One region of the Streptomyces sp. NPDC012466 genome, then DNA from elsewhere that is predicted to be linked to it. Evidence: riboswitches for the same ligand, from Rfam matches in the RefSeq annotation. Region 1 holds a riboswitch; each other region holds the start of a gene.

The links. Region 1 has a riboswitch for cyclic di-AMP ahead of ACFY9E_RS21425 (NlpC/P60 family protein). Riboswitches for the same ligand answer to the same signal wherever they lie in the genome.
Region 2: it holds a riboswitch for cyclic di-AMP, as region 1 does, so the genes downstream of both, ACFY9E_RS07015 (peptidoglycan DD-metalloendopeptidase family protein) here and ACFY9E_RS21425 (NlpC/P60 family protein) in region 1, are expected to answer to the same signal.
Region 3: it holds a riboswitch for cyclic di-AMP, as region 1 does, so the genes downstream of both, ACFY9E_RS12380 (peptidoglycan DD-metalloendopeptidase family protein) here and ACFY9E_RS21425 (NlpC/P60 family protein) in region 1, are expected to answer to the same signal.
Region 4: it holds a riboswitch for cyclic di-AMP, as region 1 does, so the genes downstream of both, ACFY9E_RS22490 (transglycosylase family protein) here and ACFY9E_RS21425 (NlpC/P60 family protein) in region 1, are expected to answer to the same signal.

Annotation. Positions count from the first base shown of each region.
Region 1 covers NZ_JBIBEQ010000005.1:518,891-526,357, forward strand. Annotated here, with positions in the region: gene ACFY9E_RS21415 (ATP-dependent Clp protease proteolytic subunit) at 1-597, shown strand, start outside; gene ACFY9E_RS21420 (hypothetical protein) at 610-918, shown strand; cyclic di-AMP (ydaO/yuaA leader) riboswitch at 1,255-1,467, shown strand; gene ACFY9E_RS21425 (NlpC/P60 family protein) at 1,471-1,944, shown strand; gene ACFY9E_RS21430 (DUF6328 family protein) at 2,026-2,655, shown strand; gene ACFY9E_RS21435 (ATP-binding protein) at 2,855-3,313, opposite strand; gene ACFY9E_RS21440 (Scr1 family TA system antitoxin-like transcriptional regulator) at 3,527-4,387, shown strand; gene ACFY9E_RS21445 (DUF397 domain-containing protein) at 4,397-4,627, shown strand; gene ACFY9E_RS21450 (aminotransferase class I/II-fold pyridoxal phosphate-dependent enzyme) at 4,679-5,806, opposite strand; gene bioB (biotin synthase BioB) at 5,957-7,126, shown strand; gene ACFY9E_RS21460 (adenosylmethionine--8-amino-7-oxononanoate transaminase) at 7,119-7,467, shown strand, end outside.
Region 2 covers NZ_JBIBEQ010000001.1:1,595,020-1,602,486, forward strand. Annotated here, with positions in the region: gene ACFY9E_RS07000 (GNAT family N-acetyltransferase) at 1-266, opposite strand, end outside; gene ACFY9E_RS07005 (HPr family phosphocarrier protein) at 445-726, shown strand; gene ACFY9E_RS07010 (FCD domain-containing protein) at 883-1,578, opposite strand; gene ACFY9E_RS07015 (peptidoglycan DD-metalloendopeptidase family protein) at 1,767-2,555, opposite strand; cyclic di-AMP (ydaO/yuaA leader) riboswitch at 2,568-2,732, opposite strand; gene ACFY9E_RS07020 (insulinase family protein) at 2,925-4,313, opposite strand; gene ACFY9E_RS07025 (insulinase family protein) at 4,310-5,680, opposite strand; gene ACFY9E_RS07030 (DNA topoisomerase (ATP-hydrolyzing)) at 6,022-7,467, shown strand, end outside.
Region 3 covers NZ_JBIBEQ010000003.1:18,686-26,152, forward strand. Annotated here, with positions in the region: gene lhgO (L-2-hydroxyglutarate oxidase) at 1-29, shown strand, start outside; gene trmB (tRNA (guanosine(46)-N7)-methyltransferase TrmB) at 562-1,410, shown strand; gene ACFY9E_RS12370 (PrsW family glutamic-type intramembrane protease) at 1,469-2,815, shown strand; gene ACFY9E_RS12375 (aldo/keto reductase) at 2,820-3,764, opposite strand; gene ACFY9E_RS12380 (peptidoglycan DD-metalloendopeptidase family protein) at 3,907-4,941, opposite strand; cyclic di-AMP (ydaO/yuaA leader) riboswitch at 4,953-5,109, opposite strand; tRNA gene ACFY9E_RS12385 (tRNA-Met) at 5,408-5,481, opposite strand; gene ACFY9E_RS12390 (dihydrofolate reductase family protein) at 5,655-6,785, opposite strand; gene ACFY9E_RS12395 (MarR family transcriptional regulator) at 6,863-7,378, shown strand.
Region 4 covers NZ_JBIBEQ010000006.1:95,036-102,502, forward strand. Annotated here, with positions in the region: gene eno (phosphopyruvate hydratase) at 1-625, opposite strand, end outside; gene ACFY9E_RS22490 (transglycosylase family protein) at 889-1,587, opposite strand; cyclic di-AMP (ydaO/yuaA leader) riboswitch at 1,592-1,758, opposite strand; gene ACFY9E_RS22495 (transglycosylase family protein) at 1,987-2,958, opposite strand; gene ACFY9E_RS22500 (cytochrome P450) at 3,078-4,376, opposite strand; gene ACFY9E_RS22505 (nucleoside triphosphate pyrophosphohydrolase) at 4,438-5,457, opposite strand; gene ACFY9E_RS22510 (SurA N-terminal domain-containing protein) at 5,545-6,192, opposite strand; gene ACFY9E_RS22515 (protein kinase) at 6,336-7,467, opposite strand, start outside.

The DNA of each region.
Region 1 (7,467 bases):
ACCGAACGGACGGGGTCCGGGCAACGGACGATGGACCCGTACTCGAAGCTCATGGAAGAGCGGATCGTCTTCCTCGGGGCGCCCGTGGACGAGACCTCGGCGAACGACGTGATGGCCCAGTTCATGCACCTGGAGCACCAGGCCCCGGACCGCGACATCTCGCTCTACATCAACTCTCCCGGCGGCACCTTCCACGCCATGGCGGCGATCTACGACACGATGCAGTACGTCTCCTGCGACGTGGAGACGATCTGTCTGGGCCGGTCCGGCGCAGCCTCCTCGGTGCTGCTGGCGGGAGGCACGCCCGGCAAGCGATTCACCCTCCCCGACGCCCGCCTGGTGATCCATCAGCCCGCACTGCCCGAGCCGGTCCGGGGGCAGGCGAGCGATCTGGCCATCCAGGCGGACGAGTTGACGCGCACACGGCTCCGAACGGAGGAGCTGCTCGCCCGGCACACGGGCCGCAGCCGGGAGCAGATCGGCAGGGACATCGAGCGGGAGAGGATTCTCACCGCTCGGGAGGCGGTGGAGTACGGCCTGGTGGACGGGATCATTCCGCACCGCAAGGCCACCCCGGTCCCGCCGGCCGGACGGTGAGGTGAGGCCCCGATGCTCCCGCCCGAACTGCCGCCGCTGCCGGCCCTGACGCGGGCCGAGGCGGAACTGATCGACCGTTACCTCGAGGTCGTCGACCTGCTGGGCCGCATCAACCCGGCGCAGGACGGCGACACCTACCGCGGACTGCGTGCCGCCCAGGCCCTGGTCGGCAAGGCGGCCGCGCTGCGCGACGCGCTGGCCCTCATGCATCAGCGGGGCGAGACGGAGCTGCACGCCGGCACCCTGGCCCGTGCGCTGCGGGTGCTGGACGGCGAGCGGCGCACGGCCCGGCTCACCCTGCCCCCGGAGTCCGTCAGTTGACGCGGAGTCGTCGCCCCGGACGCCCGATCCGACCGTGGACCGTCCGGACCTGAGTCGAAACGGACCAAATGACGTACCCCTGTTCGGAGTAGGCGGGAGACCAGTTTTGGGGCCGTCCCGGTTGCGCAACGCGCGTAGCCACGGGACGGAATGGGGCATTCCGTCGCTGGTCCGGCGGTCCGCGAACCCGTGGACAGTGGCGCGAACGCACACGTGTCCACCCGAACGGGTGAGTGGTGAGTAACAACACAAATACGCGGTTCCGTTGGGAAATCCGGACAGTGATGAGCCAAGATCCCTGTCTGACGACAAGCCCCCGCCGCTGTGGCGGGGCGATCCGGGCGGACGCCGAGTCCTGCCGCCGCCCGGATGACCGGTCGACAGAAGTGGATCGGCAGGAGTGGAGGACCCAAGCACGACGGGTCGCCGGGACGGTCACGCCATGACCGAGCCCGAGCAGCCCTTGGGGTGAAGCCGCGTCAGCGGCCGGGCAACTTCGCCAGCCCGAATCCGACAGGTCATCCTTCACAGGCGGCTGACGAAGGGTTGCGCATGACTGCGCTCAATCGTGTCCCGTCGCTCATGGTTCGGGCCGGCACGGCCTCGGCTCTCACCATCGCCGCGGTGGGCGGCTCGATCGTGGCCCCCGGGTTCTCCTCGGAGGCCGCGGCAGCCACGCCGGCGACCAAGGCGCTCCAGATAGCGGCCTCGAAGAAGGGTGCGCCCTACAAGTACGGGGCCACGGGTCCGCACCGGTTCGACTGCTCCGGGCTCACGCTCTACTCGTTCAAGAAGGCCGGCAAGAAGCTCCCCCGCACGGCTGCCCAGCAGTACAACAAGACCCGCCACATCTCCAGCAAGAACCGCAAGGCCGGAGACCTGGTGTTCTTCCACTCGGGCAGCAACGTGTACCACGTCGGTATCTACGCGGGTAAGAACAAGCTCTGGCACTCCCCGAAGAGCGGGGACGTGGTGCGGCTCCAGAAGATCTGGACCAAGAGCGTCTGGTACGGGCGCGTGAAGTGATCCGCCCGGCGTGCGGCGGCGTCCTGACGCGCCGCCGCACGCCGGAGCGTGACACGGGCTTGTGTGGATACCCGTCGCTCCATGGCCGAGCACCGTCCCTGCACCGCGCGCAACGAGACTCCGCTGCAACGTGCCGACCGCAACTTCGTCGAGCTGCTCCAGGAACTGCGCGTCACCCAGACGGGCGTGCAGATCCTCTTCGCCTTCCTGTTGTCGCTCGCCTTCACCTCGCGCTTCGGGGACCTCGACACGGTCCAGCGCGTCACCTACGTCATCACCCTGCTGCTGGCGGTCCTCGCCGCCGCGCTCTTCACCGCGCCGGCCGCGCTGCACCGCTCCCTCTTCCAGCAGGGCGCCAAGCCCCGCATCGTGCAGGTCTCCTCGCGCCTGGCCACCACCGGCCTGTGTGTGCTGGTGTTCGCGTTCAGCGGTTCCGTGCTGCTGGTGGTCGATGTGACCACGGGCCGGACCGGCGGTGTCGCCGCGGGCGTCGCGACCTTCCTGGTCTGTGCCGGCCTGTGGGGGCTGCTCCCGCGGCTGGTGCGGCGCGCGGGTCTGCGTTCGGAGACGGACGGCACGGCGGGGACGACCGAGGGGAAGCCGGCCGGGGACGACGTCAGGATTCCCGCACCGCTGCGGCGCACCGTCAGGCAGCCGTCAGGGCTTCGGGGAGCGGCAGCGCACCGGGAGGCGTCGGCGCGGCACAGGTGAGGGCCGTCGCGGGCTCCGGTGCGTCGTGAGGCACGGGGAGCGGCGTCGCAGCCGCGCGCGGCCCGCAGAGGGCGGCGTATGCCTCGCAGGCGGCCAGGAGGGGGCGGCGTGGCTCGTGGGTGGCCCGGATGCCGCTCGCGCGGGCCCGGGTGCGCTCAGGGCACCCGCCGGGGAGGTCTTACGGTTCTGCTCCGAGCGGTCACGGCTCCTGCCGGACCACCGTGGTCACCGGCTGCACCGGAACGGCCCACGGGAGCTCGATCGAGATGGTCTTGCCGCCTTCACGGGTGGGGCGGATACGGAGCCGGCCGCCGCACTCGGCGGTCAGCCAGCGGATGATGACCAGTCCGCGGCCGTTGTCCTGCTGGACGGCGGCGGGCAGACGTCTGGGGAAGCGCGGGTGGCTGTCCGTGACACCGATACGCAGCCGCTCGTCGCGATCGAGCTCCAGGTCCACGGTGAACGTCGGTGACTGGCCGAAGGTGTGCTGGACGGCGTTGGTGGCGAGTTCGGAGACGATGAGCCGGACGGTGTCGGACACTTCCGTGTCCGCCGGCAGGCCCCACTCCGCCAGCGTGCCCACCACGTAGGTGCGCGCCGCGGAGACCGAGGCGGGATCGCTCGGCAGAGTGACGGATGCTTCCAAATGGTCTGCCATGGCGACGTCGTCCCTTTCCCACGGGACCGCAGTCCGACACGGAGCGGATGGTTCGAGTACGGTCCCGGACTGGTGCTTCGTCGCCAGACTGCCACCAGAACGCCCCCGAAGGACGGCGATCCACCAAGATATGCATATATCTGTCGCTCAAAGCGGTGAACTCTGCGACGCGAGACCGTATTTGGGTGGCTCGGAAGGAGTAAGGAGGAGCCCATGCAGCACGGTCCCGCGGTGCGCCGCCGGAAACTGGGCGCCGAACTGCGTGCGCTGCGCACCTCGGCGGGGCTCACGAGCGGTGAGGCGGCCAAGCTGGTGGGCTGGCACCAGTCCAAGGTCAGCCGGATCGAGACGGGCACCAGCGGGGTGAAACCGGCCGATGTGCGGTTACTCCTCGACGCCTACGCCGTGGCGGACTCCCAACTGCGCGAGCTGCTCATGGTGTTGGCGGGGTCCGACGAGAGCGGTGGACGTCATCACTGGTGGCACGCCTACCGCGGGGTGCTGCCGCCGACCTACCGGGACTTCATCAGCCTGGAGTCGCAGGCCGGCGTGATGCGCACGCTGGAGACCACGGTCGTCCCGGGCCTGCTCCAGACACCCGAGTACGCCCGCGCGGTGACGAAGGCCGCGGTGGAGGGGCTTCCTGAGGACCGGCTCGACACGCTGGTCGAGGTGCGGCTGGCCCGGCAGGACGTGCTGCGCGCGGATCCCCCGCTGGAACTGAGCGCCGTCCTGGACGAGGCGGTGCTGCGCCGGGAGGTGGGCGGACCCGGGGTCATGGCCCGCCAGCTGGAACGACTGGTCGAGGCCGCCCGGCTCCCCCAAGTGCGGCTCCAGGTGCTGCCGTTCGCCGCCGGGGCGCACATCGGCGTCACCGGCCCTTTCGTTATCTTCTCATTTTCGAGCACTTCTGATCTGGATGTGGTTGTTCTCGACCACTTGACGAGTAGCCTCTACCTCGAACGGAAAGAAGACCTCCAGGCCTACACGGAGGCCTTCAACGCCCTTCAGATCCACGCCCTTTCGCCCGAGGACTCGTTGGATTTCATCGCCGGGACAGCCGCCGGCGCGTAAGGAGGCACCATGCGTGCACTGCCTCGTCACGTCCCCTCAAGCATCGAACTGCACGGTGTGCGGTGGTTGCGCAGCAGCTACAGCACCGGCGCGAACAACTGCGTCGAGACCGCGTGTCCGGATGCCCCGCCCTGGGCCGGACTGCTCGCCGTGCGCGACTCCAAGGACCCGGCCGGACCCGCGCTGCTCTTCTCTCCGGGGAGCTGGGCGGCGTTCGCGGCCGGGGTGGACCGCATGTAGCCGCGTTCGGTCAGACCGACATCGTGCGACACACGGCCGTGTCACGCCGACTCATGGTCGTGTCTCGCCGATCAGCCGTACAGCGCGTGCGATCTGCTGACCGGTCAGGTCAGCGCGGGCGGTCAGCCTGAGCCGTGAGATGCCGTCGGGCACGGAGGGAGGACGGAAACAGCCCACGGCCAGGCCCGCCGCGCGGCACTCCGCCGCCCAGTTCACCGCGTCCTCGGCAGAGGGCGCGCGCACCGAGACCACCGCGGCGTCCGGACGTACCGCTTCCAGTCCCGCGGCGGTCAGGCGTGCGTGCAGTTCGCCCGCCACCGCGCGGGCCCGTGCGGCCCGTTCCGGCTCGCGGCGCAGCAGCCGGAGGGCCGACAGGGCCGCCCCCGCCGCGGCGGGGGCGAGTCCGGTGTCGAAGATGAACGTCCGGGCCGCGTTGACCAGGTGGTCGACGACCCGGGCGGGGCCGAGGACGGCTCCGCCCTGGCTGCCGAGCGACTTGGACAGCGTGACCGTCGCGACGACGTCGTCGGCGCCCGCGAGTCCCGCCGCGTACGGGGCGCCCCGGCCGCCGTCGCCCAGGACGCCCAGGCCGTGGGCGTCGTCGACGACCAGCCCGGCGCCGCGCTCCCGGCAGGCCTCGGCCAGCGCGGTGAGGGGGGCGGCGTCGCCGTCGACCGAGAACACCGTGTCGGACACGGCGATCGCCGTGCCCTCGTGTGCCGACAGTGCCTTGCGCACGGCGTCGGGCTCGGCGTGCGCCACGACCTGGGTGGTGCCGCGGGCCAGCCGGCAGCCGTCGATGAGCGAGGCGTGGTTGCCCGCGTCGGAGACGATCAGGGAGCCGTGCGGGGCCAGCGCGGTGACGGCGGCGAGGTTGGCGGCGTAGCCGGAGGAGAAGACGAGGGCCGCCTCAAAACCGCAGAAGTCGGCCAGTTCCCGCTCGAGCTCCGTGTGCAGTTCGGTCGTGCCGGTGACGAGCCGGGAGCCGGTCGAGCCGCCGCCCCAGGTCCGCGCGGCCCGGGCCGCGCCCTCGGTGATCTCGGGGTGACGGGCCAGCCCCAGGTAGTCGTTGCTCGCCAGGTCGAGGAGCGGCGAAGCGGCCGGACGGGGGCGCAGAGTCCGTACGAGTCCGGCGCGGCGGCGCCGCAGGGCCTGCTCGTCGATCCAGCCGAACGCCATGGGTGGTCCTCCGGGGAATTTGTAGGCAGTGCACAGACACTAGCGGGACGACCAGCAGGTCAGTGTGTGGCAATACCCACACCTCGAAGCGACTCTGTTGTACGAAGTCTCCTTGGCCCCGGGCACCTTCGTAGGACAGGATCGGCTTCCATGGACCTGCTGAACACGCTGGTGGACAAGGGGCTTCGGCGCGAGCTGCCGACCCGCGACGAGGCACTGGCCGTCCTCGCGACGTCCGACGACGACCTCCTCGATGTGGTGGCCGCGGCCGGAAAGGTGCGGCGGCACTGGTTCGGCCGACGGGTGAAACTGAACTATCTCGTCAACCTCAAGTCCGGCCTGTGCCCCGAGGACTGCTCGTACTGTTCGCAGCGGCTCGGCTCGACGGCCGGGATCCTGAAGTACACCTGGCTGAAGCCCGACCAGGCGTCCGACGCGGCGGCGGCCGGCGTGGCCGGAGGGGCCAAGCGGGTGTGCCTGGTGGCCAGCGGGCGCGGCCCGACCGACCGGGACGTGGACCGGGTCTCCGAGACGATCAGGACGATCAAGGAGAACAACGAGGGCGTCGAGGTGTGCGCCTGCCTCGGTCTGCTCTCCGACGGCCAGGCGGAGCGGCTGCGCGAGGCGGGCGCCGACGCCTACAACCACAACCTGAACACGTCCGAGGCGACGTACGGGGAGATCACCACCACGCACACGTACGAGGACCGTGTCGACACCGTGCACAAGGCGCACGCGGCCGGTCTGTCCGCCTGCTCCGGGCTGATCGCCGGCATGGGCGAGACGGACGAGGACCTCGTGGACGTCGTCTTCTCGCTGCGTGAGCTGGACCCGGACTCGGTTCCGGTCAACTTCCTGATCCCGTTCGAGGGCACTCCGCTCGGCAAGGAGTGGAACCTGACCCCGCAGCGATGCCTGCGGATCCTGGCGATGACGCGGTTCGTCTGCCCGGACGTCGAGGTGCGGATCGCCGGTGGACGGGAGGTCCATCTGCGCACGATGCAGCCGCTCGCCCTGCACCTGGCCAACTCGATCTTCCTCGGTGACTACCTCACCAGTGAGGGCCAGGCCGGCAAGGCCGACCTGGAGATGATCGCGGACGCCGGGTTCGAGGTGGAGGGCACCGACCAGGTGACGCTTCCCGAGCACCGGGCCGGAGGCTGCCACGACGGCGGCGGAGTCTGTGGTTCCGGCGGCGGGGCGTGCGGCTCCGGCGAAGAACCGCAGGTCGCCGACTCCCGTACCGGTGCCGAACCCCGGACCGACCTGGTCGCCGTGCGCCGCCGGGGCGCCGGGACCGACCTCGCGCCCAATGCCTGAGCGCACGGTCGCCGAGCTGCTGGAGCTCGACCGGCGGCACGTGTGGCATCCGTACGGCCCGATGCCCGGACGGCAGGAACCGCTCGTCGTGGAGTCGGCGAGCGGGGTGCGGCTGCGGCTCGCCGACGGCTCGGGAGAGCTGGTCGACGGGATGTCGTCCTGGTGGTCGGCGATCCACGGCTACAACCACCCGGTGCTCAACGAGGCCGCGCGCGAGCAGCTGGGACGGATGAGTCATGTGATGTTCGGGGGGCTCACCCACGAGCCCGCCGTGCGGCTGGCGAAGCTCCTTGTCGACATGTCGCCCGACGGCCTGGAGCACGTCTTCCTCGCCGACTCCG
Region 2 (7,467 bases), on a different contig from region 1:
AACTCGCCGCCGACCGTGGCCGCGAGTCCCACCCGGTCCACAAAGTCGTGGTGCGTGAAGCGGTGGACGTCCTTGGCGGACAGGCGAGGGTACGGCGCGAAGAAGCGGTAGTACTTCGACTCGTCGGAGACCTGCTCGTAGAAGCTGACCAGGCGATCGGCGTCATCGACGGTGATGGGCCGGATGCGCGCGGTACCCCCGTCGCGCAGCACCACGTCGGCTTCCCAGTGGGCGGGATACTCGTGCCGGTCCGGCGAGGTCTGCATGGGCCCCAGAGTACGGCTAGCGTCCGACAGCGGCGCGAGGCAGTCTGTGGAGGGCGTCAGTCGGGTCGAGGCCGCGATCCGACGGCACCCCGGGGCGGTCCTTCAGGACCGCTCCCGGCGCAGCTTCACGTATGGGAAACTGGTCTAGACAACCCTGAAAAGCGAAGGGCAGCAACACATGGCTGAGCGCCGCGTCAACGTCGGCTGGGCCGAGGGTCTCCACGCCCGCCCCGCCTCCATCTTCGTCCGAGCCGCCACGGCCGCAGGCGTCCCGGTGACGATCGCCAAGGCAGACGGCAAGCCCGTCAACGCGGCCTCGATGCTGGCCGTCCTGGGCCTCGGCGCCCAGGGCGGCGAGGAGATCGTCCTCGCCTCCGACGCCGAGGGCGCGGACGCCGCCCTGGACCGGCTGGCCAAGCTGGTCTCCGAGGGTCTCGAGGAACTTCCCGAGACCGTCTGATTTCCCGGGCGCCCGATCGGGCGTTCAGCGAAGGGCTCGTCCGAATTCACCGGGCGGGCCCTTCGCCATTCCGCTCCCCGACCGGAATTCCACGGATCAGGGCAGCGTGAATAGGCCCCTGCGAATTAGTCGCTCTCTTTGTATACGGCTGCCGTGTTAATGCCGCAGGCTCGGCGTGTTTACGGGATGTTGCGAGTTCCTCACACGCTCGGCGCGCTCCCCGGCGGAGGCGAGGCGCAGGCGGTGCGCGCCCGTCGCGCGCTCGGTGTGCAGCGCCGTGACCGCCCGCGCACGCTCGGCGTCCCCGCGCGCCACCGCGTCCACGATCGCGCCGTGCTCGGTCCAGGACTCCACGGGGCTGAGCGGAGCCTCCACCGCGTACATCCAGGCGATCTTGTGGCGGAGCTGGGTGAGCATCGAGGCCAGCGCGGGACTGCCGGAGGCCTGGGCGAGCGTCTCGTGGAACCAGCCGCCCAGGGAGCGCAGGTCGTCGCTGGTGCCCCGGCGGGCCCGCTCCTGGCCCAGCCGGACCAGCCCGCGCAGGACCTTCAGATGCGCCTCGGTGCGGCGCTGGGCCGCCCGGGCCGCGCCGAGCGGTTCCAGCAGCATGCGCATCTCCAGCAGGTCGGCGGCCTCCTGCTCGGTGGGTTCGGCCACGCACGCGCCCGCGTGCCGCCGGGTCACCACGAAGCCCTCGGCCTCCAGGGTGCGCAGCGCCTCGCGGACGGGGACCCGCGAGACCCCGTAGCGGCGCGCGAGGAGTTCTTCGGTGAGCCGGCTGCCGCGCGCGTGGACACCCGCGACGATGTCGTCCCGGATGGCCGTGCACACCGAGTGCGCGGGAATACGCATGACCGACCTCCGCTTAATCCCCGTGAAACGCCGGCGAGCGGCGCGTGTTCCGTGACTCTATTGCAATGAGCCGGAATTTCCGACGGCAAGCGGGAATCCATGCATATTTTTTGGACAGCCGGCCGCCGTAAACGCCGAAAGCCCCGGCTCGGGGAGCCGGGGCTTCGGGGACGGCGAACAGGTGTCGGTCAGACGTTCACGCCGTGCGAGCGGAGGTAGGCGACCGGATCGATGTCCGAGCCGTACTCGGGGCTCGTACGGGCCTCGAAGTGCAGGTGCGGGCCGGTGACGTTGCCGGTCGCGCCGGACAGGCCGATCTGCTGGCCGGGAGTGACCTGCTGGCCCACCGAGACGCCGATGGAGGACAGGTGACCGTACTGGGTGTACGTCCCGTCGTTCATCTTGATCACGACCTGGTTGCCGTAGGAGCCGCCCCAGCCGGCCTCGACGACGGTGCCCGCGCCGACCGCGTGGACGGAGGTGCCGGTGGCGGCGTGGAAGTCGACGCCGGTGTGGCTGCCGGAGGACCACAGGCCGCTGCTGGCCTTGTAGCCGGTGGAGACGTACGAGCCGGAGATGGGGGCCACGTAGGCGTTGAGGCGCTTGCGCTCGGCCTCGCGGGCGGCGCGCTCCTTGGCCTCACGGGCCTTCTCGGCCGCTTCCTTGGCCTTCTTGGCGGCCTCCGCGGCCCGCTTGCGGGCGGCCTCCTCGGCCTTCTGCTTGGCGGCGGCCTCGTCGGCGGCCTGCTGCTGCGCGATGGCCTGGGCGTCGATCTGCTGGGCCACGGTGTCGCCCATGGTGACGACCGGGGTGAGGCCCGTCTGCTCGGCGGTGGGCTCGGCGGCGAAGGCCGCGGGGGCCGCCACGGTGCCGATCACGCCGGTGGTGGCGAGGGCCGCGACGCCCGCCGCGCGGGCGGTGCCGCGCTGGATCCTGCTGGGACGACGGTGCTTCCCGGTGGCGCGAGTGAACGCCATGTGGTGGCTGGTCCTTTCCTTCCCTCTCGCCTACCGGGTTAGCTGACGGGTTCGGAGCAGGAAGGTCTCCTACGGACTCCCTCGCGACTCGCGCGGGCGCCCGATTCACCCCAGGGACTGCGATGGGTCCCCGGCTCCCCTGGCTCGCGCCGTACGGGGACTCGGCGATGACTGTCCGGTGCCGCGGGTGCGGCGCACTGCCTGACGAACAGCCCGGATGACGCTAAGCGGCGCCACTTTCAATTCCCAAACGAATCCCGGCTTTTGTAGCGCATCCCACAGGGCAGACGGGCAACCTCCGTATCAATTCGGGCATAAAGGGGCCCTGGTGCCTGGGAAGGCGACCAGGGCCCCTGCGCGCGCGTGCCGCTACTCGGCGGCGACGACGGTGACTTCGCCGATGCCGAGGGCCTCGACCGGCGCCTTGATCTGCGCCGCGTCGCCGACGAGGACGGTCACCAGGCGGTCCACCGGGAACGCGCTCACGGCCGCCGCGGTGGCCTCCACGGTGCCCGTGGCGGCGAGCTGCCGGTACAGGGTGGCCTGATAGTCGTCGGGCAGGTGCTGCTCGACCTGGTCGGCCAGCGTGCTCGCGACCGCCGCCGCCGTCTCGTACTTCAGCGGCGCCACGCCGACCAGGTTCTGCACGGCGACGTCCCGCTCGGCGTCGGTCAGACCTTCGGCGGCGAGGGTGCGCAGCACCGTCCAGAGATCCTCCAGAGCGGGGCCGGTGTTGGGCGTGTCCACGGAACCGCTGATGGCGAGCATCGCGGCACCCGTGCCGTCCGGAGCGGACCTGAGGACCTGGCCGAACGCCCGCACGCCGTAGGTGTAGCCCTTCTCCTCGCGCAGGACGCGGTCCAGGCGGGAGGTGAGGGTGCCGCCGAGGCAGTAGGTGCCGAGCACCTGCGCGGGCCACACGCGGTCGTGCCGGTCCGGGCCGATCCGGCCGATCAGCAGCTGCGTCTGGACGGCGCCCGGGCGGTCCACGATGACGACCCGGCCGGTGTCGTCGGCGGTCACCGGAGGCACCGGGCGCGGCTCGGCCGAGGAGCCCGTCCACGCCCCCAGGGTGTCCCCGAGCAGGGCGTCGAGGTCGATGCCGGTGAGGTCGCCGACCACCACCGCGGTGGCCGTGGCGGGGCGGACGTGCTTCTCGTAGAAGCCGCGTACGGCCGCGGAGTCGATCGTGGCGACCGTCTCCTCGGTGCCCTGCCGGGGCCGCGACATGCGCGAGCCCGCCGGGAACAGCTCCCTGGAGAGCTCCTTGGCGGCGCGGCGGGAGGGGTTGGCCAGCTCGTGCGGGATCTCGTCGAGGCGGTTGCGGACCAGCCGCTCCACCTCGCTGTCGGCGAACGCGGGCGCCCTCAGGGCGTCGGCGATCAGGCCCAGCCCCTTGGCGAGCCGGGAGGCCGGCACCTCCAGGCTGAGCCGGACGCCGGGGTGGTCGGCGTGCGCGTCGAGGGTGGCGCCGGCGCGCTCCAGCTCGGCGGCGAACTCCTCGGCGGAGTGCTTGTCGGTGCCCTCGGAGAAGGCCCGGGCCATGATCGTGGCCACACCGTCGAGGCCGGCCGGCTCGGCGTCCAGGGGAGCGTCCAGCAGCACCTCCACGGCGACGACCTGCTGGCCGGGGCGGTGGCAGCGCAGCACCGTCAGGCCGTTGTCGAGCGTGCCCCGCTCGGGGGCCGGGAAGGCCCAGGGCCGGGCCTCGCCCGCCTGCGGCCGGGGGTGGAAGTCCATCGTGGCGAGCTCGGTCACTTGGCCGCCTCCTCGTTCTCGTCGGTGGCCGCGGCTGCGGTGTCCTCGGCGTCGTCGGTCTCGTCGGCGACGGGCTCGTAGACGAGCACCGCGCGGTTGTCGGGGCGCAGGCGGGCCTTGGCGACCTCCTGGACCTCCTCCGCCGTGATCTCCAGCACGCGATGGACGGCGGTCAGGGCGAGCTGCGGGTCGCCGAACAGCACGGCGTACCGGCACAGTTCGTCGGCGCGGCCCGCGACCGTGCCGAGCCGGTCCAGCCATTCGCGCTCCAGCTGGGCCTGGGCGCGTTCCATCTCCTCGGCGGTGGGGCCCTCCTCGGCGAACCGGGCGAGCTCCTCGTCGATGGCGGTCTCGATGACCGGAACCTCCACGTCACCGGACGTCTTCACGTCCAGCCAGCCCAGGGAGGGCGCCCCGGCGAGCCGCAGCAGGCCGAAGCCCGCCGCCACGGCCGTACGGTCGCGCCGCACCAGGCGGTTGTAGAGGCGGGAGGACTCACCGCCGCCGAGGACGGTGAGGGCGAGGTCGGCCGCGTCGCACGCGCGCGTGCCGTCGTGCGGCAGCCGGTAGGCGGCCATCAGCGCACGCGCGGGGACCTCCTCCTCGACGACCTCGCGCAGCTGCTCGCCGATGGTCTCCGGCAGCGAGCCGTCGCGCGGGGCGGGCTTGCCGTCGTGACCGGGGATGGAGCCGAAGTACTTCTCGACCCAGGCGAGGGTCTGCTCCGGGTCGATGTCGCCGACCACGGAGAGCACGGCGTTGTTCGGCGCGTAGTAGGTGCGGAAGAACGCGCGCGCGTCCTCCAGGGTCGCCGCGTCCAGGTCGGCCATCGAGCCGATCGGGGTGTGGTGGTAGGGGTGGCCCTCCGGGTAGGCGAGGGCGGTCAGCTTCTCGAAGGCCGTGCCGTAGGGGACGTTGTCGTAGCGCTGGCGGCGCTCGTTCTTGACGACGTCCCGCTGGTTCTCCATCGACTCGTCGTCGAGCGCGGCCAGCAGGGAGCCCATGCGGTCGGCCTCCAGCCAGAGGGCGAGCTCCAGCTGGTGGGCGGGCATGGTCTCGAAGTAGTTGGTCCGCTCGAAGCTGGTCGTGCCGTTCAGCGAGCCGCCCGCGCCCTGCACCAGCTCGAAGTGGCCGTTGCCCTTGACCTGGGCGGATCCCTGGAACATCAAGTGCTCGAAAAGGTGAGCCAGGCCGGTACGCCCCTTGACTTCGTGGCGTGAGCCGACGTCGTACCAGAGGCACACCGCCGCGACCGGGGTCAGGTGATCCTCGGAGAGCACCACGCGCAGGCCGTTGGCCAGGCGGTGCTCGGTCGCTGTCAGGCCTCCGGAGCCTGCCTGGGCTGTGGCCGTGTGACCCATGGGCATGTACGTCCCTTCGATCGCTGAGCGGTTGTTCAGACCGCGGATTCCTGCCGGTCCTGCCACTGTATGCAAGCGCGCGAAGCCCTGGTGAAGTTCCCGGCGGCGACCTGGGTCGCACAGCGCGAAGAGGCGTCCTGGACCGGCCCCTGGTCCCGGTTGTCAGTGCGGCGGTCCACAATGGTCGGCGTCAGATCCGGATCGCAGCAGCATGAGCGAGCCGCAGGGGCGGCCGGTGACGAGAGGGCGAGCGCGCGGAGGCCCGGAGGGCTGAGTACGGTCGACGTCGCGTCACCGACATGAACGCCCCACAGGCGAGCGACCAGTAACAGGAGGAGCCGGCAGCGATGGCCCGCCGCAGCACGAAGACCCCGCCGCCCGACGACTCGTACGAGGAGCGGATCCTCGACATCGACGTCGTCGACGAGATGCAGGGCTCCTTCCTCGAGTACGCGTACTCGGTGATCTACTCCCGCGCCCTGCCGGACGCACGCGACGGCCTCAAGCCGGTGCACCGCCGCATCGTCTACCAGATGAACGAGATGGGGCTGCGTCCCGAGCGCGGATACGTCAAGTGCGCTCGTGTCGTCGGCGAGGTGATGGGCAAGCTGCACCCGCACGGCGACGCGTCGATCTACGACGCCCTCGTGCGCATGGCCCAGCCCTTCTCGATGCGCGTCCCCCTGGTCGACGGCCACGGCAACTTCGGCTCGCTGGGCAACGACGACCCGCCGGCCGCCATGCGGTACACCGAGTGCCGGATGGCCGAGGCGACGAGCCTGATGACGGAGTCGATCGACGAGGACACCGTCGACTTCAACCCCAACTACGACGGCCAGGAGCGCGAACCGGTGGCTCTGCCCGCCGCCTTCCCGAACCTGCTGGTCAACGGCGCCTCGGGCATCGCGGTCGGCATGGCCACGAACATGGCGCCGCACAACCTGCGCGAGGTCATCGCCGCCGCCCGCCACCTGATCAGGTATCCGAACGCGGATCTCGACGCCCTGATGAAGCACGTCCCGGGCCCCGACCTGCCCACCGGCGGCCGCATCGTCGGCCTGTCCGGCATCCGGGACGCCTACGAGTCCGGCCGCGGCACGTTCAAGATCCGGGCGACGGTGTCGGTGGAGCCGGTGACGGCCCGCCGCAAGGGCCTCGTCGTCACGGAGCTGCCCTTCACGGTCGGCCCCGAGAAGGTCATCGCCAAGATCAAGGACCTGGTCGGCTCGAAGAAGCTCCAGGGCATCGCCGACGTCAAGGACCTCACCGACCGCGAGCACGGCCTGCGTCTGGTCATCGAGATCAAGAACGGCTTCGTGCCGGAGGCGGTCCTGGAGCAGCTCTACAAGCTGACGCCGATGGAGGAGTCCTTCGGCATCAACAACGTGGCCCTGGTCGACGGCCAGCCGCTCACGCTGGGGCTGAAGGAGCTCCTGGAGGTCTACCTCGACCACCGCTTCACCGTCGTACGGCGGCGCTCGGAGTTCCGTCGCGGCAAGAAGCGCGACCGGCTGCACCTGGTCGAGGGTCTGCTGACGGCCCTGCTGGACATCGACGAGGTCATCCGCCTGATCCGCTCCAGCGAGAACTCCGCGCAGGCCAAGCAGCGCCTGATGGAGCAGTTCTCGCTGAGCGAGGTGCAGACGCAGTACATCCTCGACACGCCGCTGCGCCGTCTGACCAAGTACGACCGCATCGAGCTGGAGTCGGAGAAGGACCGCCTCAACGCGGAGATCGAGGAGCTCACCCGGATCCTCGACTCCGACACGGAGCTGCGCAAGCTGGTCTCCAAC
Region 3 (7,467 bases), on a different contig from region 1:
TGGCACGGAGGGCGCTGGCAGCGTTGTGAGCTCTCCGGACGCCCGGCGACCCCGCCGGGCCCGGTCGGCCCCGCACCCCGGCGACGCGGGTCCCCCCGGCGCCCACCCTCCCCCACCGCCCCAGCAACCCAGCGACCCGCTGCCCGCATGCCCTCCGCCCTCTCGCCCGCACACCCGCACACCCGCAGCCGAGCCGGACCGGCGGCCTGCCCCACACACCCGCAGCCGAGCCGGACCGGCGGGCTACCCCACACGCCGACAGCCGGGCGGGACCGGCGGCCGGCCTCACACGCCGGCGGGGCGGGCGAGCACAGCCTGCGCCTGCCGCGCGCGAAGCGGGACGTCCCAGCACCCCGCGTACCGCGAGAAGGGGACGGGCCGGGGGGCGTCCGCCCGCAGCGGTAGGCGCGTCAACAGGCAGTCGGCCGGCAGGGCGCCCCACCGCGCCGTTCCGAGGACGGACACCCAGGCGCGGCCCAACCACCCCCGGCGTCAGGCGTAAGCACGCCCACCCCCACCGGCGGGTACGCACCGCACCACCGCCGTAAAATCAAGGGCACTGTGTCTGACTCCGTGAACACCCCCGAAGACCCGCACCCGCACCCGCACGCCCACCCGCAGGCGCCCGGTGACTCCGTCCGGCGTACCCGGGCCAAGGGAGAGCCGCGCTTCCCCGACGGGCCGAAAGCCGATCCCGCCGGGTCGCACTTCGAGCGGCGCATCCGGAGTTTCCAACCGCGGCGCAGCCGCGTCACCGCCGGTCAGGCGGACGCGCTGCAGCGCCTGTGGCCCAAGTGGGGCCTCGACATCGACGGCCGGGCCCTCGACCTGCCCGAGCTGTTCGGCAACGACAACCCCGTCGTCCTGGAGATCGGCTTCGGCATGGGCGAGGCCACCGCCCAGATGGCCGCCGCCGACCCCGCCACGAACATCCTCGCCGTCGACGTCCACACCCCCGGCCAGGGCAACCTGCTCAACCTCGCCGACCGCAACGGCCTGTCCAACATCCGGGTCGGCAACGGCGACGCGATCATCCTCCTGCGCGAGATGCTCGCCCCGGACTCCCTCGGCGGTCTGCGCGTCTACTTCCCCGACCCCTGGCCCAAGAAGCGGCACCACAAGCGCAGGATCATCCAGCCCGACTTCCTCGATCTCGCCGCAACCCGCCTCAGGCCCGGCGCGATCCTCCACTGCGCCACCGACTGGGAGCCGTACGCCGAACAGATGCTCGATGTCCTCACGGCGCACCCCGACTTCGAGAACACGCAGGCCGACGGTGGTTTCGCGCCGCGCCCCGACTTCCGGCCGCTGACCCGTTTCGAGGGCCAGGGACTGGACAAGGGACATGTCGTGAACGACCTCCTCTTCCGTCGCGTACAGCACGTGGACCAGTCCCCCGCCGGCGCCTGACCACCCTTGGCACCTCTCCGCCTGCGGACAGCGCCCATCCGTCGTTAGGGTCAATGCCGTGGCCACCAGCCCCCCACATCCGTCCTACCCCAGCAGTCCCACCGACGGCCAACCCTTCGTCGGCTCGGGCACAGCTGGCTCCTCGCGGCACGCCCACTGGTGGCAGCGCGCCTGGGTGCGCTACGGCGCGCTGAGCACGCTCCTCGCGATATCCGGCCTGGTCATCCTCGCCCTGGTCCGCGAGGAGACCGGCACGGAAGGGTTCCTGGTCGGGCTGGGGCTGGCCGTCCTCCCGGTGCCCCTGCTGATAGCCGCGTTCCGCTGGCTGGACCGGGTCGAGCCCGGCCCCTGGCGGAACCTGGTGTTCTGCTTCGCCTGGGGCGCCTGCGCGGCGGCGCTGATAGCGATCGTCGCCAACAGCTTCGCGACGAGATGGGTAGCGACGGCGACGGCGGACCCGTCCAGCGCGGACACCCTGGGCGCGACGGTGATAGCGCCGGTGGTCGAGGAGTCCGCCAAGGCGGCGGCCGTCCTCCTGGTCTTCCTCTTCCGGCGCCGTGACTTCACCGGCATCGTCGACGGCGTCGTCATAGCCGGGGTGACCGCCACCGGCTTCGCGTTCACGGAGAACATCCTCTACCTGGGCACCGCCTTCGGCACCGACCAGCTCACCGGCGGCACCGGCATCGCCTCCGTCACGGCGGCGACCTTCTTCGTGCGCATCATCATGTCGCCGTTCGCGCACCCGCTGTTCACGGTCCTCACCGGCATCGGCTTCGGCATCTCCGCGCTCTCGGCGGACCGCCGGCATCTGCGCCGCGTCGCCTTCCCGCTGTCCGGGCTGCTGCTCGCGATGGGCATGCACGCGATGTGGAACGGCTCGTCGGCGTTCGGCGAGTACGGGTTCTTCGCCGTGTACACGGCGTTCATGGTGCCCATCTTCGGGCTGCTGACGTGGCTGGTGATCTGGACCCGGCAGCGGGAGCTGAAGACCGTGCGGGCGGAGCTGCCCGCCTACGCCGTGGCCGGCTGGCTGACCCCCGCCGAGCCGTTCGCGCTCGGCTCGATGCGGGCCCGGCGGATCGCCCGCCAGTACGCCCGCCGGCACGCGGGCAGGGCGGCGGCCCGGGAGGTGGCGCGGTACGAGGCGTACGCGACATCGCTGGCGTTCCTGCGGCACCGGGCCCGGCGCGGCGGCGCCGGCGCCGGCTTCGCCGTACGGGAGGGGGAGCTGCTCGGCGAGCTGTGGCGACGCCGGGAGGTGGCCCGCCCGGCGCTGGACCACGCGGCCCGGATCACGGCCCCTCCGGTCCCGGTGGTGGCCCCGCCCTGGCCGGTGTACGGGGTGTACGGCTACGGCCACCGGCCGGCGCCGTACCCCGCGTACAACCCGTACCGTTCCTAGGGGCTCAGGCCGAGGCCTCCGTGAGCCGCTCGACCTCGGCCTCCGAGAGGGTCAGCTCCCCGACGCCGACCAGTGCGGGCAGCTGCTCCACCGTCCGTGCGGAGGCGATCGGCGCCGTCACGGTCGGCCGGGCGGCGAGCCAGGCGAGGGCCACCGTGGCCACGGGGACGTCGTGCGTGCCGGCGATCTCGTCGAGGGCGCCGAGGACCCGCCGCCCCCGTTCGGTCTCCAGGTGCTTGGCGGCCCCGCCCGCCCGCGCGCTCTCGACCGTCGTACCGGGCCGGTACTTGCCGGTGAGGAAGCCGGACGCGAGCGCGGAGTACGGAACGGCCGCGAGGCCGCTCCGCTCGGCTAGGTCCTGGAGCTCGCCCTCGTAGGTGTCGCGGGAGACCAGGTTGTACTGGGGCTGGAGAGCCACGTACCGGGCCAGTCCCTCGCGGTCGGAGAACTCCAGGGACTCCCGCAGCCGCTCGGCGGAGATGTTGGAGGCGGCGATGTGCCGCACCTTCCCGGCCTTCACGAGGGTGTCGAGCGCGCCGATGATCTCCTCGACGGGCACGTCGGGCCGGTCGAAGTGCGTGTAGTAGAGGTCGATGTAGTCGGTGCGCAGGCGGCGCAGGGAGGCGTCGGCGGCGGCCTTGATGTTGGCGGCGGACAGGCCCTGGAAGCCGGGGTGCTGGCCGACCTTCGTGGCGACGACGACATCGGAGCGGTTGCCGCGCGCCTCCAGCCACGTGCCGAGGATGGTCTCCGACTCCCCGCCCTGGTTGCCGTCGGCCCACGCCGAGTAGACGTCGGCGGTGTCGACGAAGTTGCCGCCGGCCTCGGTGTAGGCGTCGAGGACGGCGAACGACCGGTCCTGGTCGGCGGTCCAGCCGAAGACGTTGCCGCCGAGGGCGAGGGGGAAGACCTGGAGGTCGGAGGAGCCGAGCTTGCGAAGGGACGTCATGCTCTGTGGCAACGACCGCAGGGGAACGCCTCATTCCGCAAGGGCCGCGAAGCTCCCGTGAACACCGCACCGGAAAACCGGCGGCCCTGACGTCGGGGGGGTCGTCGTCAGGGCCGCCGGTGCTTCAACGAGTCGGTGTTGCTTACGGGTTCAGTCCCTTGCCCCGCAGCCACGCCATCGGGTCGATGCCACTCGCGGATCCACCGGAGTGGACCTCCAGGTGGAGGTGCGCCCCGGTGACGTTGCCGGTGGCGCCCACGCGGCCGATGACGTCGCCGGTGCTGACCTTCTGGCCGACGCTGACGCCGATGGACGACTGGTGCGCGTACCAGATCTCGGTGCCGTCATCGAGGGTGAGGACGGTCTTGTAGCCGTACGAGCCGTTCCAGCCCGCCTCGGTGATGGTGCCGCTGTGCACCGCCTTGATCGGCGTGCCCGTGGGGGCGGCGAAGTCGAGGCCGGTGTGGTAGCCGGAGGACCAGTAGGCACCGGCCTGGCCGAAGCTGGAGGTGATGGTGTACGAGGAGGTCGGCAGCGTGAACTGCTTGGCGAGGGCGGCGAGCCGCTCGGCCTCGGCCTTCTTCTCGGCCTCTTCCTCCGCCTTCTTCTTGGCTTCGGCGGCCTTGGCCTTGGCTTCCTTCTCCGCCTTGGCGACGGCTTCCGCCGCCGCCTTCTCGGCGGCGGCCGCCGCGTCCTGGGCGGCCTTGGTCTCGATCTGGTCCTGCTGGTGCTCGACCTGCGCCATGATCCGGGCGCGCAGCGCCTCGCCGGCGCCGGCACCGGAGGTGCCCTGCTCGGGGTCCGCCGTGGCGGTGCCGAGGCTGCTGAGCGGGGTGGCGGAACCTTCGGGGGTGTCGTCGTCCGAGATGAGGGAACCCACCGAGGGCAGGTCCGGCACGGAGATGGACACCGGGGGCTTGCCGGTCTGGGCGCTGGCCATGCCGCCGGCACCCACGGCGGCTATGACGCCGACGCCGAGGACGGTGGAGCTGCGGGCGAGACCTCCGCCGCGCTGCTTGGTGACGCGGTGCCGGCCACGGACGGGACGGATGGACTCCTCGGTGGGGTTCCACTCCTGGAACGGGCCCTCGTCGGTGTGCTGACCGCCGTAGCCGAAGGTTTCGGTGTCGCGCTTCGGCGCGAACGGGGCCGCGGGGGCAGGCCGGTTGGACGCCACGTGGGCGTGCTCCTTTCCTTCCTTCTCGCCTACCGGGTTAGCTGACGGGTTCGGAGCAGGAAGGTCTCCTACGCGCGTATACCCGCCGTGCTTCCACGGTGGTATCCGCGCGATTCACCCCAAGTGGTGGTTCCCCGGTTCCCTTTCGGGATTCGGCGCGTGCGCACGGAGCCGCCTTCTGTGACGGCTGGGACGACCGCGCTGCGTTATCGAACGTTAATAGACGCGCGAGGTGTATTCCAGCGATTCCACTTGATCATTAACCTTTTTCGCGCGGACTTACTGCCATGACCGGCTTAAATCGGGCGAGTTGACCGCATCGCAAGTGACTGAGGGGTTTTGACGGTGTGTCAGTTGTTATGCGGAACCGGACGGTTCGCTCACCGAGCGTAAGGGCCGTCGTGAGGGTCACGGGGAAATGCACCGAGGGCCGGAACCCTTTCGGATTCCGGCCCTCGGCCTTCAGTAGCGGGGACAGGATTTGAACCTGCGACCTCTGGGTTATGAGCCCAGCGAGCTACCGAGCTGCTCCACCCCGCGTCGTTGTGACTCCAGTGTACGCCATCCGCGGGACCGCTCGTGCACACCCGCCGCTCAGCCACCCGGGGTGCCCGTGTGAGTGAGGTTTCCCAGGCGGTGAACAGGTCGTCGGTGCCGGCCGACTGACGCGGACGGCGGTGCGGACGCGACCTGTCGGGCCGCTCGGCCCCTACTCAGCCCGGGAGGTGGCGGTTCGGGGCCTTGGCCCGCTCCTCGTGCTCCGGCAGGACGACGACCTCCACTCCGGCGGCCGAGAGAAGGCCGCTGCCGTCGGCGTCCGCGACGAAGGTGTCCGGCTCGCGCCAGGCCGTGACGACCCGCCGTACACCCGCGTCGAGGATCAGCCGGGCGCAGGGTGCGGGGCGGGAGGCGCGGCGGGCGCAGGGCTCCAGGCTGCTGTACACCGTCGCGCCGGGCAGGCGCGGATCGGCCGGGTCGAGTTTGGCCAGGGCCGCCTCCTCGGCGTGCACGACCGGGTCGCCGGCCTCGCGGGAGTGGCCGCGGGCCAGTTCCGTGCCGTCGGCGGCGACCACCACCGCCCCCACGCTGAACGCCGTGTCCGAGGGCGGGCAGTGGCCGGCCAGTTCGCAGGCGAGGGCCAGCCAGTGATGGTCGGCGGCGGCGGGCAGGGGGCCGGTGCCCGGGGCGGTCGGCTCGTAGCGCATGAGGACGACGTCCTCGATCCGCCGCGACTCCAGCAGCCGCAGGCGGCCGTCCTGGTAGCCGCCGGGGCCGAAGAGGCGGGGTGCCCGGGGGTCGCCCACGAAGAGCGGGGCGAGGACCAGCTGGAGTTCGTCGGCGAGGCCCTGGGTGAGGAGCTGGGTGTGGATCAGGCCACCGCCCTCGACCATGAGTCGGCGTACGCCCCGGACGTCGTGCAGGTGCGTGAGGAGCCGCCGCCAGTCGAGGTCGGGCCCGAGCGGGACGACGTCGGTGGCGAGGCCGAGGGCACGGGCGCGGCCGGCGCCCCGGTCGGTCGTGTAGAGGACCTTCTCACCGCCGGTGTGCCAGAAGCGGGCGTCCGGGTCGAGGTCGCCGGAGCCGCTGACGGTGACCTTCAGGGGGTACTCCGGTTTCCCGGCGGCCGTGCGGGCGGCCCGGCGCGCCTCGGAGTTCACCAGCAGCCGGGGGTTGTCGGCGCGGATGGTGCCGGCGCCGATCAGGATCGCGTCGACCGAGGCGCGGACCTCGTCGACCCGGTCGAAGTCGGCCGGGCTCGACAGCAGCAGGCGGTCGGGTCCGGTGTCGTCCAGGTAGCCGTCGAGGGAGACGGCGGCGGACAGCAGGACGTACGGGTGGGGCATCGGCGCTCCGCGGCTGGTCGGGACGGCGGGACTGGACCGGGCTTGGTTCAAGTTTGAAACAAACCTACACTGGCGGCATGACGACTCGCTGGCTCACCCCCGATGAGCAGCGCGCCTGGCGCGCCTACATCGCCGCCTCGCTGCTCCTGGAGGACGCGATCGACCGGCAGCTCCAGCAGGACGCCGGCATGCCGCACCTGTACTACTCCATCCTGTCCGTCCTGTCGGAGTCCCCGGAACGGCGGCTGCGCATGACCGATCTCGCCGAGCGGCTGAAGATCACGCGCAGCCGGCTCACCTACGCGGTGACGCGGCTGGAGAAGGACGGCATGCTGCGGCGCGAGGCCTGCTCCGACGACAAGCGGGGCAGCATCGCCACGCTGACCGACGAGGGCTTCGCCGTGCTGGAGCGCGCGGCGCCCGGGCATGTCGAGACCGTGCGGAGCTTTGTGTTCGACCGGCTCAGCGAGGAGCAGGTGGGGCAGCTGGAGAAGATCTCCGCGGCGATCGCGCAGGGGCTCCAGGAGGACGGGGCGCGGCCGGCGGCGGACGACGTGCCGTGGCGGCGGAGGTCGTCGTCGGCCTGCGCGTGACGCGACGCGTGAGGCGCGGGTGACGCGGCAGTGACGCGCACCACACCGGCCCGGACGGTCGTTGCTTCAAATTTCAAGCACGAGTAGGG
Region 4 (7,467 bases), on a different contig from region 1:
CGAAGCCGCCCTCGTCGCCGAGACCGGTGGCCAGGCCCTTGTTCTTCAGGACCTTCTTCAGCGTGTGGTAGACCTCGGCGCCCCAGCGCAGGGCCTCGGAGAAGGACTCCGCGCCGATCGGGGCGATCATGAACTCCTGGATGTCCACGTTGGAGTCGGCGTGCGAGCCGCCGTTCAGGATGTTCATCATCGGCACCGGCAGCAGGTGCGCGTTGGGTCCGCCCAGGTAGCGGAACAGCGGCAGGTCGCTGGCCTCGGAGGCGGCGTGGGCGACGGCGAGCGAGACGCCGAGGATCGCGTTGGCGCCGAGGGAGCCCTTGTTGTCGGTGGCGTCCAGGTCGAACATCGCCTGGTCGATCAGGCGCTGCTCGGTGGCGTCGTAGCCGACCAGCTCCGGGCCGATCTGCTCGATGACCGCGAGGACGGCCTTCTCCACACCCTTGCCGAGGTAGCGGTTCGAGTCGCCGTCGCGGAGCTCGATGGCCTCGAAGGCGCCCGTGGAGGCGCCGGACGGGACGGCGGCACGACCGGTGCTGCCGTCGTCGAGGCCGACCTCGACCTCGACCGTGGGGTTGCCTCGGGAGTCCAGGATTTCCCGGGCTACGACGACGTCGATGGACGGCACGAGCATCTCCTTCTTCATGTGACGCGGTACGCGGGTCGCGTGGACCCGGCGGGGTGCGGGCCGTGGTGGCTCGCGACATGAGCCTAACCGGCCCCGGGCGATCGGCCACCGGGTCGCCCACCCCATGGACAGAACCGAGAGTAAATTGTTTCCGAACGGAACAAAACCGGTTGCCGAAAAAAACCCCGCCCCGGTGCGTACGGGGGATGACGCACCGGGGCGGGGAGCACGAGGACCCTGGGCGGGTCCGGCGGGGCCGCTGCTTACTTCAGGTGCAGCTGCTGGCCCGGGTAGATGAGGTTGGCGTCCTCGACGATGTCCTTGTTCAGCTGGTAGAGCTTCTCCCAGCCGCCCTTGACCTTCTCCTCCGTGGCGATCGAGCTGAGGGTGTCGCCCTTGACGACCTTGTACTCGCCGTCGCCCTTCTTGACCTTCTTGCCGGTCGGGGTGGTGACGGTCTTCTTCGCGGCCGGGCGCTCGTCGGAGCGGGAAGCCGGCTGCTGCTCGGTCTGGCGGGTCTCGGTGCTCTGCTGGCTCTGCTGCTGCGTGGAGCTGCCGGAGTCGCTCGAGGAGCCGCCGCCGGTGTAGCCGGCACTCGACAGGCCCTTGCCGCAGACGGGCCAGGCGCCCTTGCCCTGGCTCGCCAGGACCTTCTCGGCGATCTCGATCTGCTGGGCCTTGGTGGCCTGGTCGGCGGTGGAGGCGTACTTGGTGCCGCCGTAGCCGGACCAGGTGGAGGCGGAGAACTGCAGACCGCCGTAGTAGCCGTTGCCGGTGTTGATGGACCAGTTGCCGCCGGACTCGCACTGGGCGACGGTGTCCCACTCCGAGGCGGTGGCGGCGGAGGCGTTGCCGGCCGCCATCAGCGGGGCGGCGACGGCGGCACCGGTGACACCGGCGATGGCGATGGCGCGCGTGGCCTTGGACGGACGGCGGTGCGTGCCCTTACCGGAAAACAGCATGGAGAGATCCCCTCACCGACGCCTGCGAGGTGAGCTGTCGGGTTCGGGCCGGTTGAGTTGCCCGGCCGCGCCCCTCCCGGGACGCGGCTTCACCCCAAGCCCTTCCGGCACAACCGGCCGGTCGGGCACTTACCTTGGGTCCCCCGCTCCTGCCTACGGCGCTTGACGCGACGACTGTTCCCGTACGGCCGCTGGCAGGATTCGGCGTTGCGGCAGCCGGGGCTCGTGGTGACGAGCGGTCACGACCGTAGGCACGCGATCCACGGAATTTCAAAGACGATCAGGGCTTCTGAGATCTATCTCTCACGGGCCTTATACGGGACATTCGGCGCGAAACGTGACGCGAACTCACCCGGTTTCGGGGTGACTTAAGCCGCCGTTTCCGCACTGCCCGAACAACTACTTCGCGTCCGCTTCGACCCCTGTCGTGAGCGTCTGACCGGGGAGGATGAGGTTCGGGTCGGTACCGACGGTCTGCTCGTTCCCGTCGTAGAGGGAGTTCCATCCGCCGTCGAGGTCAAGGGAGTCGGCGATGGACCAGAGACTGTCGCCCACGCCGACGATGTAGGAGCCCTCGGACGCGTCCCGGGAGGCGTCGTCGCCGCGCGAGGCGTGGCGGCCCGAGGACGCGCCCTCACGGCCGCTCGCGGGCGCGGAGCCCTCCTCGGCGCTGGGGCCGCGGTGGCGGCCGGAGCCGGTGTCCGTCAGGGCCGAAGAGTCGCCGCCCTGGCGCGAGTTGCCGGACTCGCCACTGCCGGGGGTGGCGGAGGGGGAGCTGCCGGACTTCTGATCCTGCTCCCGCCCCTGCTCCCGAGAGGCGGAATCAGAGGACTTGTCCGACTTGGAGGTTTCATCCTTCTGGGTCGACTGCGCGTCAGGCGACGACGAAGGGCTTGAGGAAGGCTCAGAAGAAGGGGAGGAATCGGGGCCGTCGAGCAAACCGGGCGAGTCCACCTCACCGGATGACTCGGACGAGCCGGACGCCTCCGACCCCTTGTCCTGCTCGAGGCCGGAGAGCAGCCCGCAGGTACGCCACGCGCCGACCCCCTGGTCGGCGAGGATTCTCTCGGCCACGGATATCTGCTGGGAGCGACTGGCCAGGTCGGCGCTCGCGGCGTAGTCGAGGCCGCCGTGGTTCTCCCAGTCCTCCTGGGACAACTGCAGGCCGCCGTAGTAGCCGTTGCCGCTGTTCTGGCTCCACGCGCCGCCGGTCTCGCAGTCCGCGACCCGGTCCCAGGTCGTGCCGTCGGCCGCGCTGGCACCGGAGGCCCCGAGGAGTGGGATCGCGATGGCGGAGCCGGTCACTCCGGCCGCGACGAGGAGAGCCGGAGCCTGGCGGGGGCGACGGTGCCGACCGTTCCCGGAGAGCATACGGAGACCTTTCACACGACAGCAGTGACCGCGTCCGGCATCCCGGGCCGCGTTGATGGGTGAACGTATCGGCAGGAGATCACTTGTCACAAGTTAATGCCGCGTAGATCACGTGAAGATCACAGCTCTGATGTTTCGTCACTTTCAACCGCCGCGAACTCCACCGGCAGGGTGCGCAGGCCGCGCATGATGAGGCCGCCGCGCCACCGCAGCTCGGCCGGATCCGCCGCGAGCCGCAGGTCCGGGAGGCGGGTGAGGAGGGTGGCGAGCGCGGTCTGGCCCTCCAGGCGGGCGAGTGGGGCGCCGAGGCAGTAGTGGATGCCGTGGCCGTATCCCAGGTGCTGGTTGTCGCGGCGGGCGAGGTCCAGCACGTCCGGACCGGCGAACCGCTCCGGGTCCCGGTCCGCGGCGGCCAGGACGACGAGAACGGGGTCGCCGGCTTCGACGCGCTGCCCGCCGAGGGTGAGGGGCTGCGTGGCGAAACGCCAGGTGGCGAGTTCGACGGGGCCGTCGTAGCGCAGGAGTTCCTCGACGCCGGTCTCCAGGAGGCCCGTCTCCCCGGCGGCGAGGGACGCCTGGAGCCGTGCACGCTCCTCGGGGTGGGTGAGCAGGGCGTAGGTGCCGTTGCCGATCAGGTTCACGGTTGTCTCGAAACCGGCGAACAGCAGGATGAAGGCCATGGCCGCCGCCTCGTTCTCGGTGAGGTGCTCACCGTGGTCGGAGGCGCGGATGAGACCGGAGATGAGGTCCTCGCCGGGGGCGGGCTCGGCGGGCAGCGCCTCCCGCTTGCGGTGGATGAGGTCGGCGAGGTAGCCGCGCATCTTCTTCACCGACCGCGCCACGCCGCCCCTGGGTCCGCCCTGGTGACGGATCATCATGCCCGCCCAGTCGCGAAAGTCGTCCTGGTCCTCGCGGGGGACGCCGAGCAGGTCGCAGATGGCGTAGATGGGCAGCGGGAAGGCGAACTCGTGGATCAGGTCGGCGGACCCCTTCCGCGCGAACCCGTCGATGAGGGTGTCGGTGAGCTCCTGCACCCGTGGCGCGAACTCGGCGACCCGGCGGGGCGTGAACGCCTTGGACACCAGTCGCCGCAGCCTGGTGTGGTCCGGCGGGTCGATGTTGAGCAGATGCGTCATCAGCTCGGCCTTGCGCTCCCCGGGGATTCCGGTCTTGCCCTTGGCGTGCGCCGGTTCGTCGTGATGCGCCGGGTTCTTGGAGAGCCGGTGGTCGGCGAGCGTCTGCTTGGCGTCGGCGTACCGCGTGACCAGCCAGGCCTCCACGCCGCTGGGAAGCCGCGTCTTGTGGACGGGGCTGTGCTCGCGGAGCCAGGCGTAGGCGGGATAGGGGTTGCTCGCGAACTCCCAGGTGAAGAGGTCGGGCGCGGTCGCGGGGGTGCGGGGCTGGGGCTGGTCGGTCACGCGTCGACCGTATCCGGCTTCCCGCCGCTTCCCGCCCCGCTCCCCTGCCCCCCGGTTCCGCTCAGCCCTCGGCCTGCCTGATCGCGTCGCGGTAGGCGCGGGCCGCCGCCCTCAGGGCCGCCTCCGGGTCCACGCCCTCGGACTCGGCGCGGACGGCCAGGGCGAGGAGCTCGTAGCCGATGCCCTCGACGGGCGGGAGCGGTATGTCCAGGTTCGCTGCGCGGGCGCGGGAGGCCAGCTTGGCGGCGAGGGCCAGACCGGGCTGGCCGAGGGGAATGCCCTCGGTGACCGAGGTGCGCTGCTTCTCGACCGCCTTGGTGCGCAGCCAGTGCTCCTTGACCTCCTCGGGGGTGGTGGCCGTCGCGTCGCCGAAGACATGCGGATGGCGGTGGATCAGCTTGGCGACGATGCCGCCGGCCACGTCGTCGATGGAGAAGGGCTCCTCCCCGTCCTCCGGGCGGCCCTCCTCGGCGATGCGGGCGTGGAAGACGACCTGGAGGAGGACGTCACCGAGCTCCTCGCGCAGTTCGTCGCGGTCGCCCTCCTCGATCGCCTCGACGAGCTCGTACGCCTCCTCGATGCCGTACTTCGCCAGGCCCTCGTGGGTCTGCTGCGAGGACCAGGGGCACTCGACGCGGATGCGGTCCATGACCTGGACGAGGTCGAGGAGCCGGGCGCCCGGGAGGTCGTAGGAGGCGGGCAGCAGCTCCAGCTCGGGCATGGCGATACGGCCGGTACCCGCGAGGCGGGCCAGTCCGTCCGTCAGGACCGGTTCGCCCTCACCCGTCGCCACCACGACCACCGTGCGGCCGCCGGAGCAGGCGTCGACCAGCTCCTGGGCGGTGGGGGACGCCTCGTCGACCGGGATCCCCGCCTCGCGCAGATACGGCACCTGCGGGTGTGCGCCGTCCGCGCACAGCACCCGGTCCGCCGCGTGCAGTGCCTGCCAGGCCGGCCAGGAGAGCAGGCCGGGGGCGACACGGTGGCTGGTGGTGAGCAGGATGATGCGGCCCGGGGCGGCGGCCGCGTCGGGAGCGGTCCGCTCGGGGCCCGGGGTGGCTTCGGGGCTGTTGGCGTTCACGGTTCGAAGCTATCCCACGCCGCCGACAGCCCCCGAAGTCATCCACAGGGCCCCGGGGAGCGGGTGCCCTGCATGCCGCCCCTGGTCCTACATGCCCTGCTGGGTCTGTGCCGTCGTGACGTCCCGGACCCACGGCGTCTTGGCGTCGGCGCGGCTGCTCTTCTGGACGTCCCACGTGCCGTAGCGGGGGTTGAGGTCGATGTTCAGGTCCTCGGAGGCGTCGGAGAGGGCCTTCCAGAACTCGGGACGGTCGGTGGTCGTGCCGAGCTTCTCGGCGAGCTTCTGGGCCTCCAGCTGGAGGCGGAGGTTCTCTTCGAGGCGCTGCGGCGGGATGCCGTACTGCCGGAGCCAGGTCGTCTCCAGCGCCTCGGCGCCGCCGGCCTGCTGTTCCAGGCCGGACCGCATCTGCTGGATCTCCTTGCGGGAGACGCTCACCCCGGCGTCCTCGGCGGCGCGGTGCAGCACCCGGTCCAGAACCATGGTCTGCAGGGTGTCGCGGGTGAGGGTGCCGGTTCTGGCGATGGCCTGCTGGTACTGGGCGTCGTTCTGCACGGCCGCCCGCTGGGCCGCGCGTACCTCGCCGACCCGCTCGTCGAGCTGGGAGACGGTGATGCGCTGGCCACCCACCACGGCCGCCGCGCCGGGATGCGCGTCGTTCCCGCAGGCGGTGAGCAGGGGTGCCGCGGCGGCGATCGCTGCGGTGAGGACGAGCGCGGTGCGACGGCGGCGGTGCAAGGAAACCTCCCGAGGAGATTGTGCGACGGTGCACAAGGTCTTGCGATGATCGATGGTAGGCAGTGGCCAAGCTCTGGCCAACCCATTCGACCAACGATTCACCGGGACTTCCGGCACCGCCGCGCCAAGCCCAGGGGCGGTCGTCAGCCGCGGACCTGCCCCAGCCACTGCAGTGTCCTGCGGATCTCCGCACCGAGCGGGTGCCCGGGGCCGTGGGTGCGCTCCACGTCGTGCAGCAGCCTGGCCAGGGTGTCGTGGGCGGCACCGCGGTCGCCGAGGGCCAGCAGGAGATGACCGATGCGACGGCGGACGTCGTGCGCGAGCTCGGGGCCGCCTGCGGCGACGTACTGGTTCTCGTAGTACGGCAGCACCGCCCGGTACTCGGCGAGCGCCGCCGCCGGCTCACCCAGCTGTTCGAGGCACTGGGCGGCCTCGTAGCGGAAGCGCAGGGCCTGCGGGTCGGCCTGGCCGGCCTCGGCTGCGCGTTCGTCGGCGAGCCGGCGCAGCTCGGGCAGGGCGCGCCGGTACTGGCCGTCGTCCAGGAGCGTCGCCGCGTACTGCTTGCGCAGGGTGCGGACGACCGGGGAGTGTGCGCCGTGCTGTTCGGCCGCCGCGGGCAGGATCGCGCCGAGGATGTCGACGGCCTGGGTGACGCGGCCCTCGCCGAGGAGCCGTTTGACCTCGTCGACGGCGCGGGCGATGTCCGTCTTCCCCGCGGTGTCGGTGACGGGGGTGGCGGGCGTGGGCTGGGGCGCGGGGGTGCGCGCACGATCCGGCCAGGGGGCGTGCGGGCGCAGGAACGGCCGGGTGGGATCGAGGGCCGCTCCGGTGGGCGTCCCACGCGCGGGCAGGAGCGGCTCCAGGTGCTCGTAGACCTCCTGCGCGGAGGCGGGCCGGTGCTGCGGGTCCTTGGCGAGGAGGCGCAGGACGAGGGCCTCCAGGGCCTCGGGGACCTCGGGCCGGATGCGGCGTACGGGCACCGGGGGCTCGTACAGGTGCCGGTGCAGGACGCCGAGTGCCGTGGAGCCGGAGAAGGGCACGTCGCCGCTGAGCAGTTCGTGCAGGACCACGCCGAGCGCGTACAGGTCGGTGTACGGGCCGACCGCGCCGCCCATCGCCTGCTCCGGGGCCATGTAGGCGGGCGAGCCGATGGGGGTGCCGGTGTGGGTGAGGCGGGTGGTGTCCGCGTCCATGACGGAGGCGACGCCGAGGTCGAGGACGGTGACCGTGCCGTCCTGCTTCACCATCACGTTGCGCGGCTTGAGGTCGCGGTGG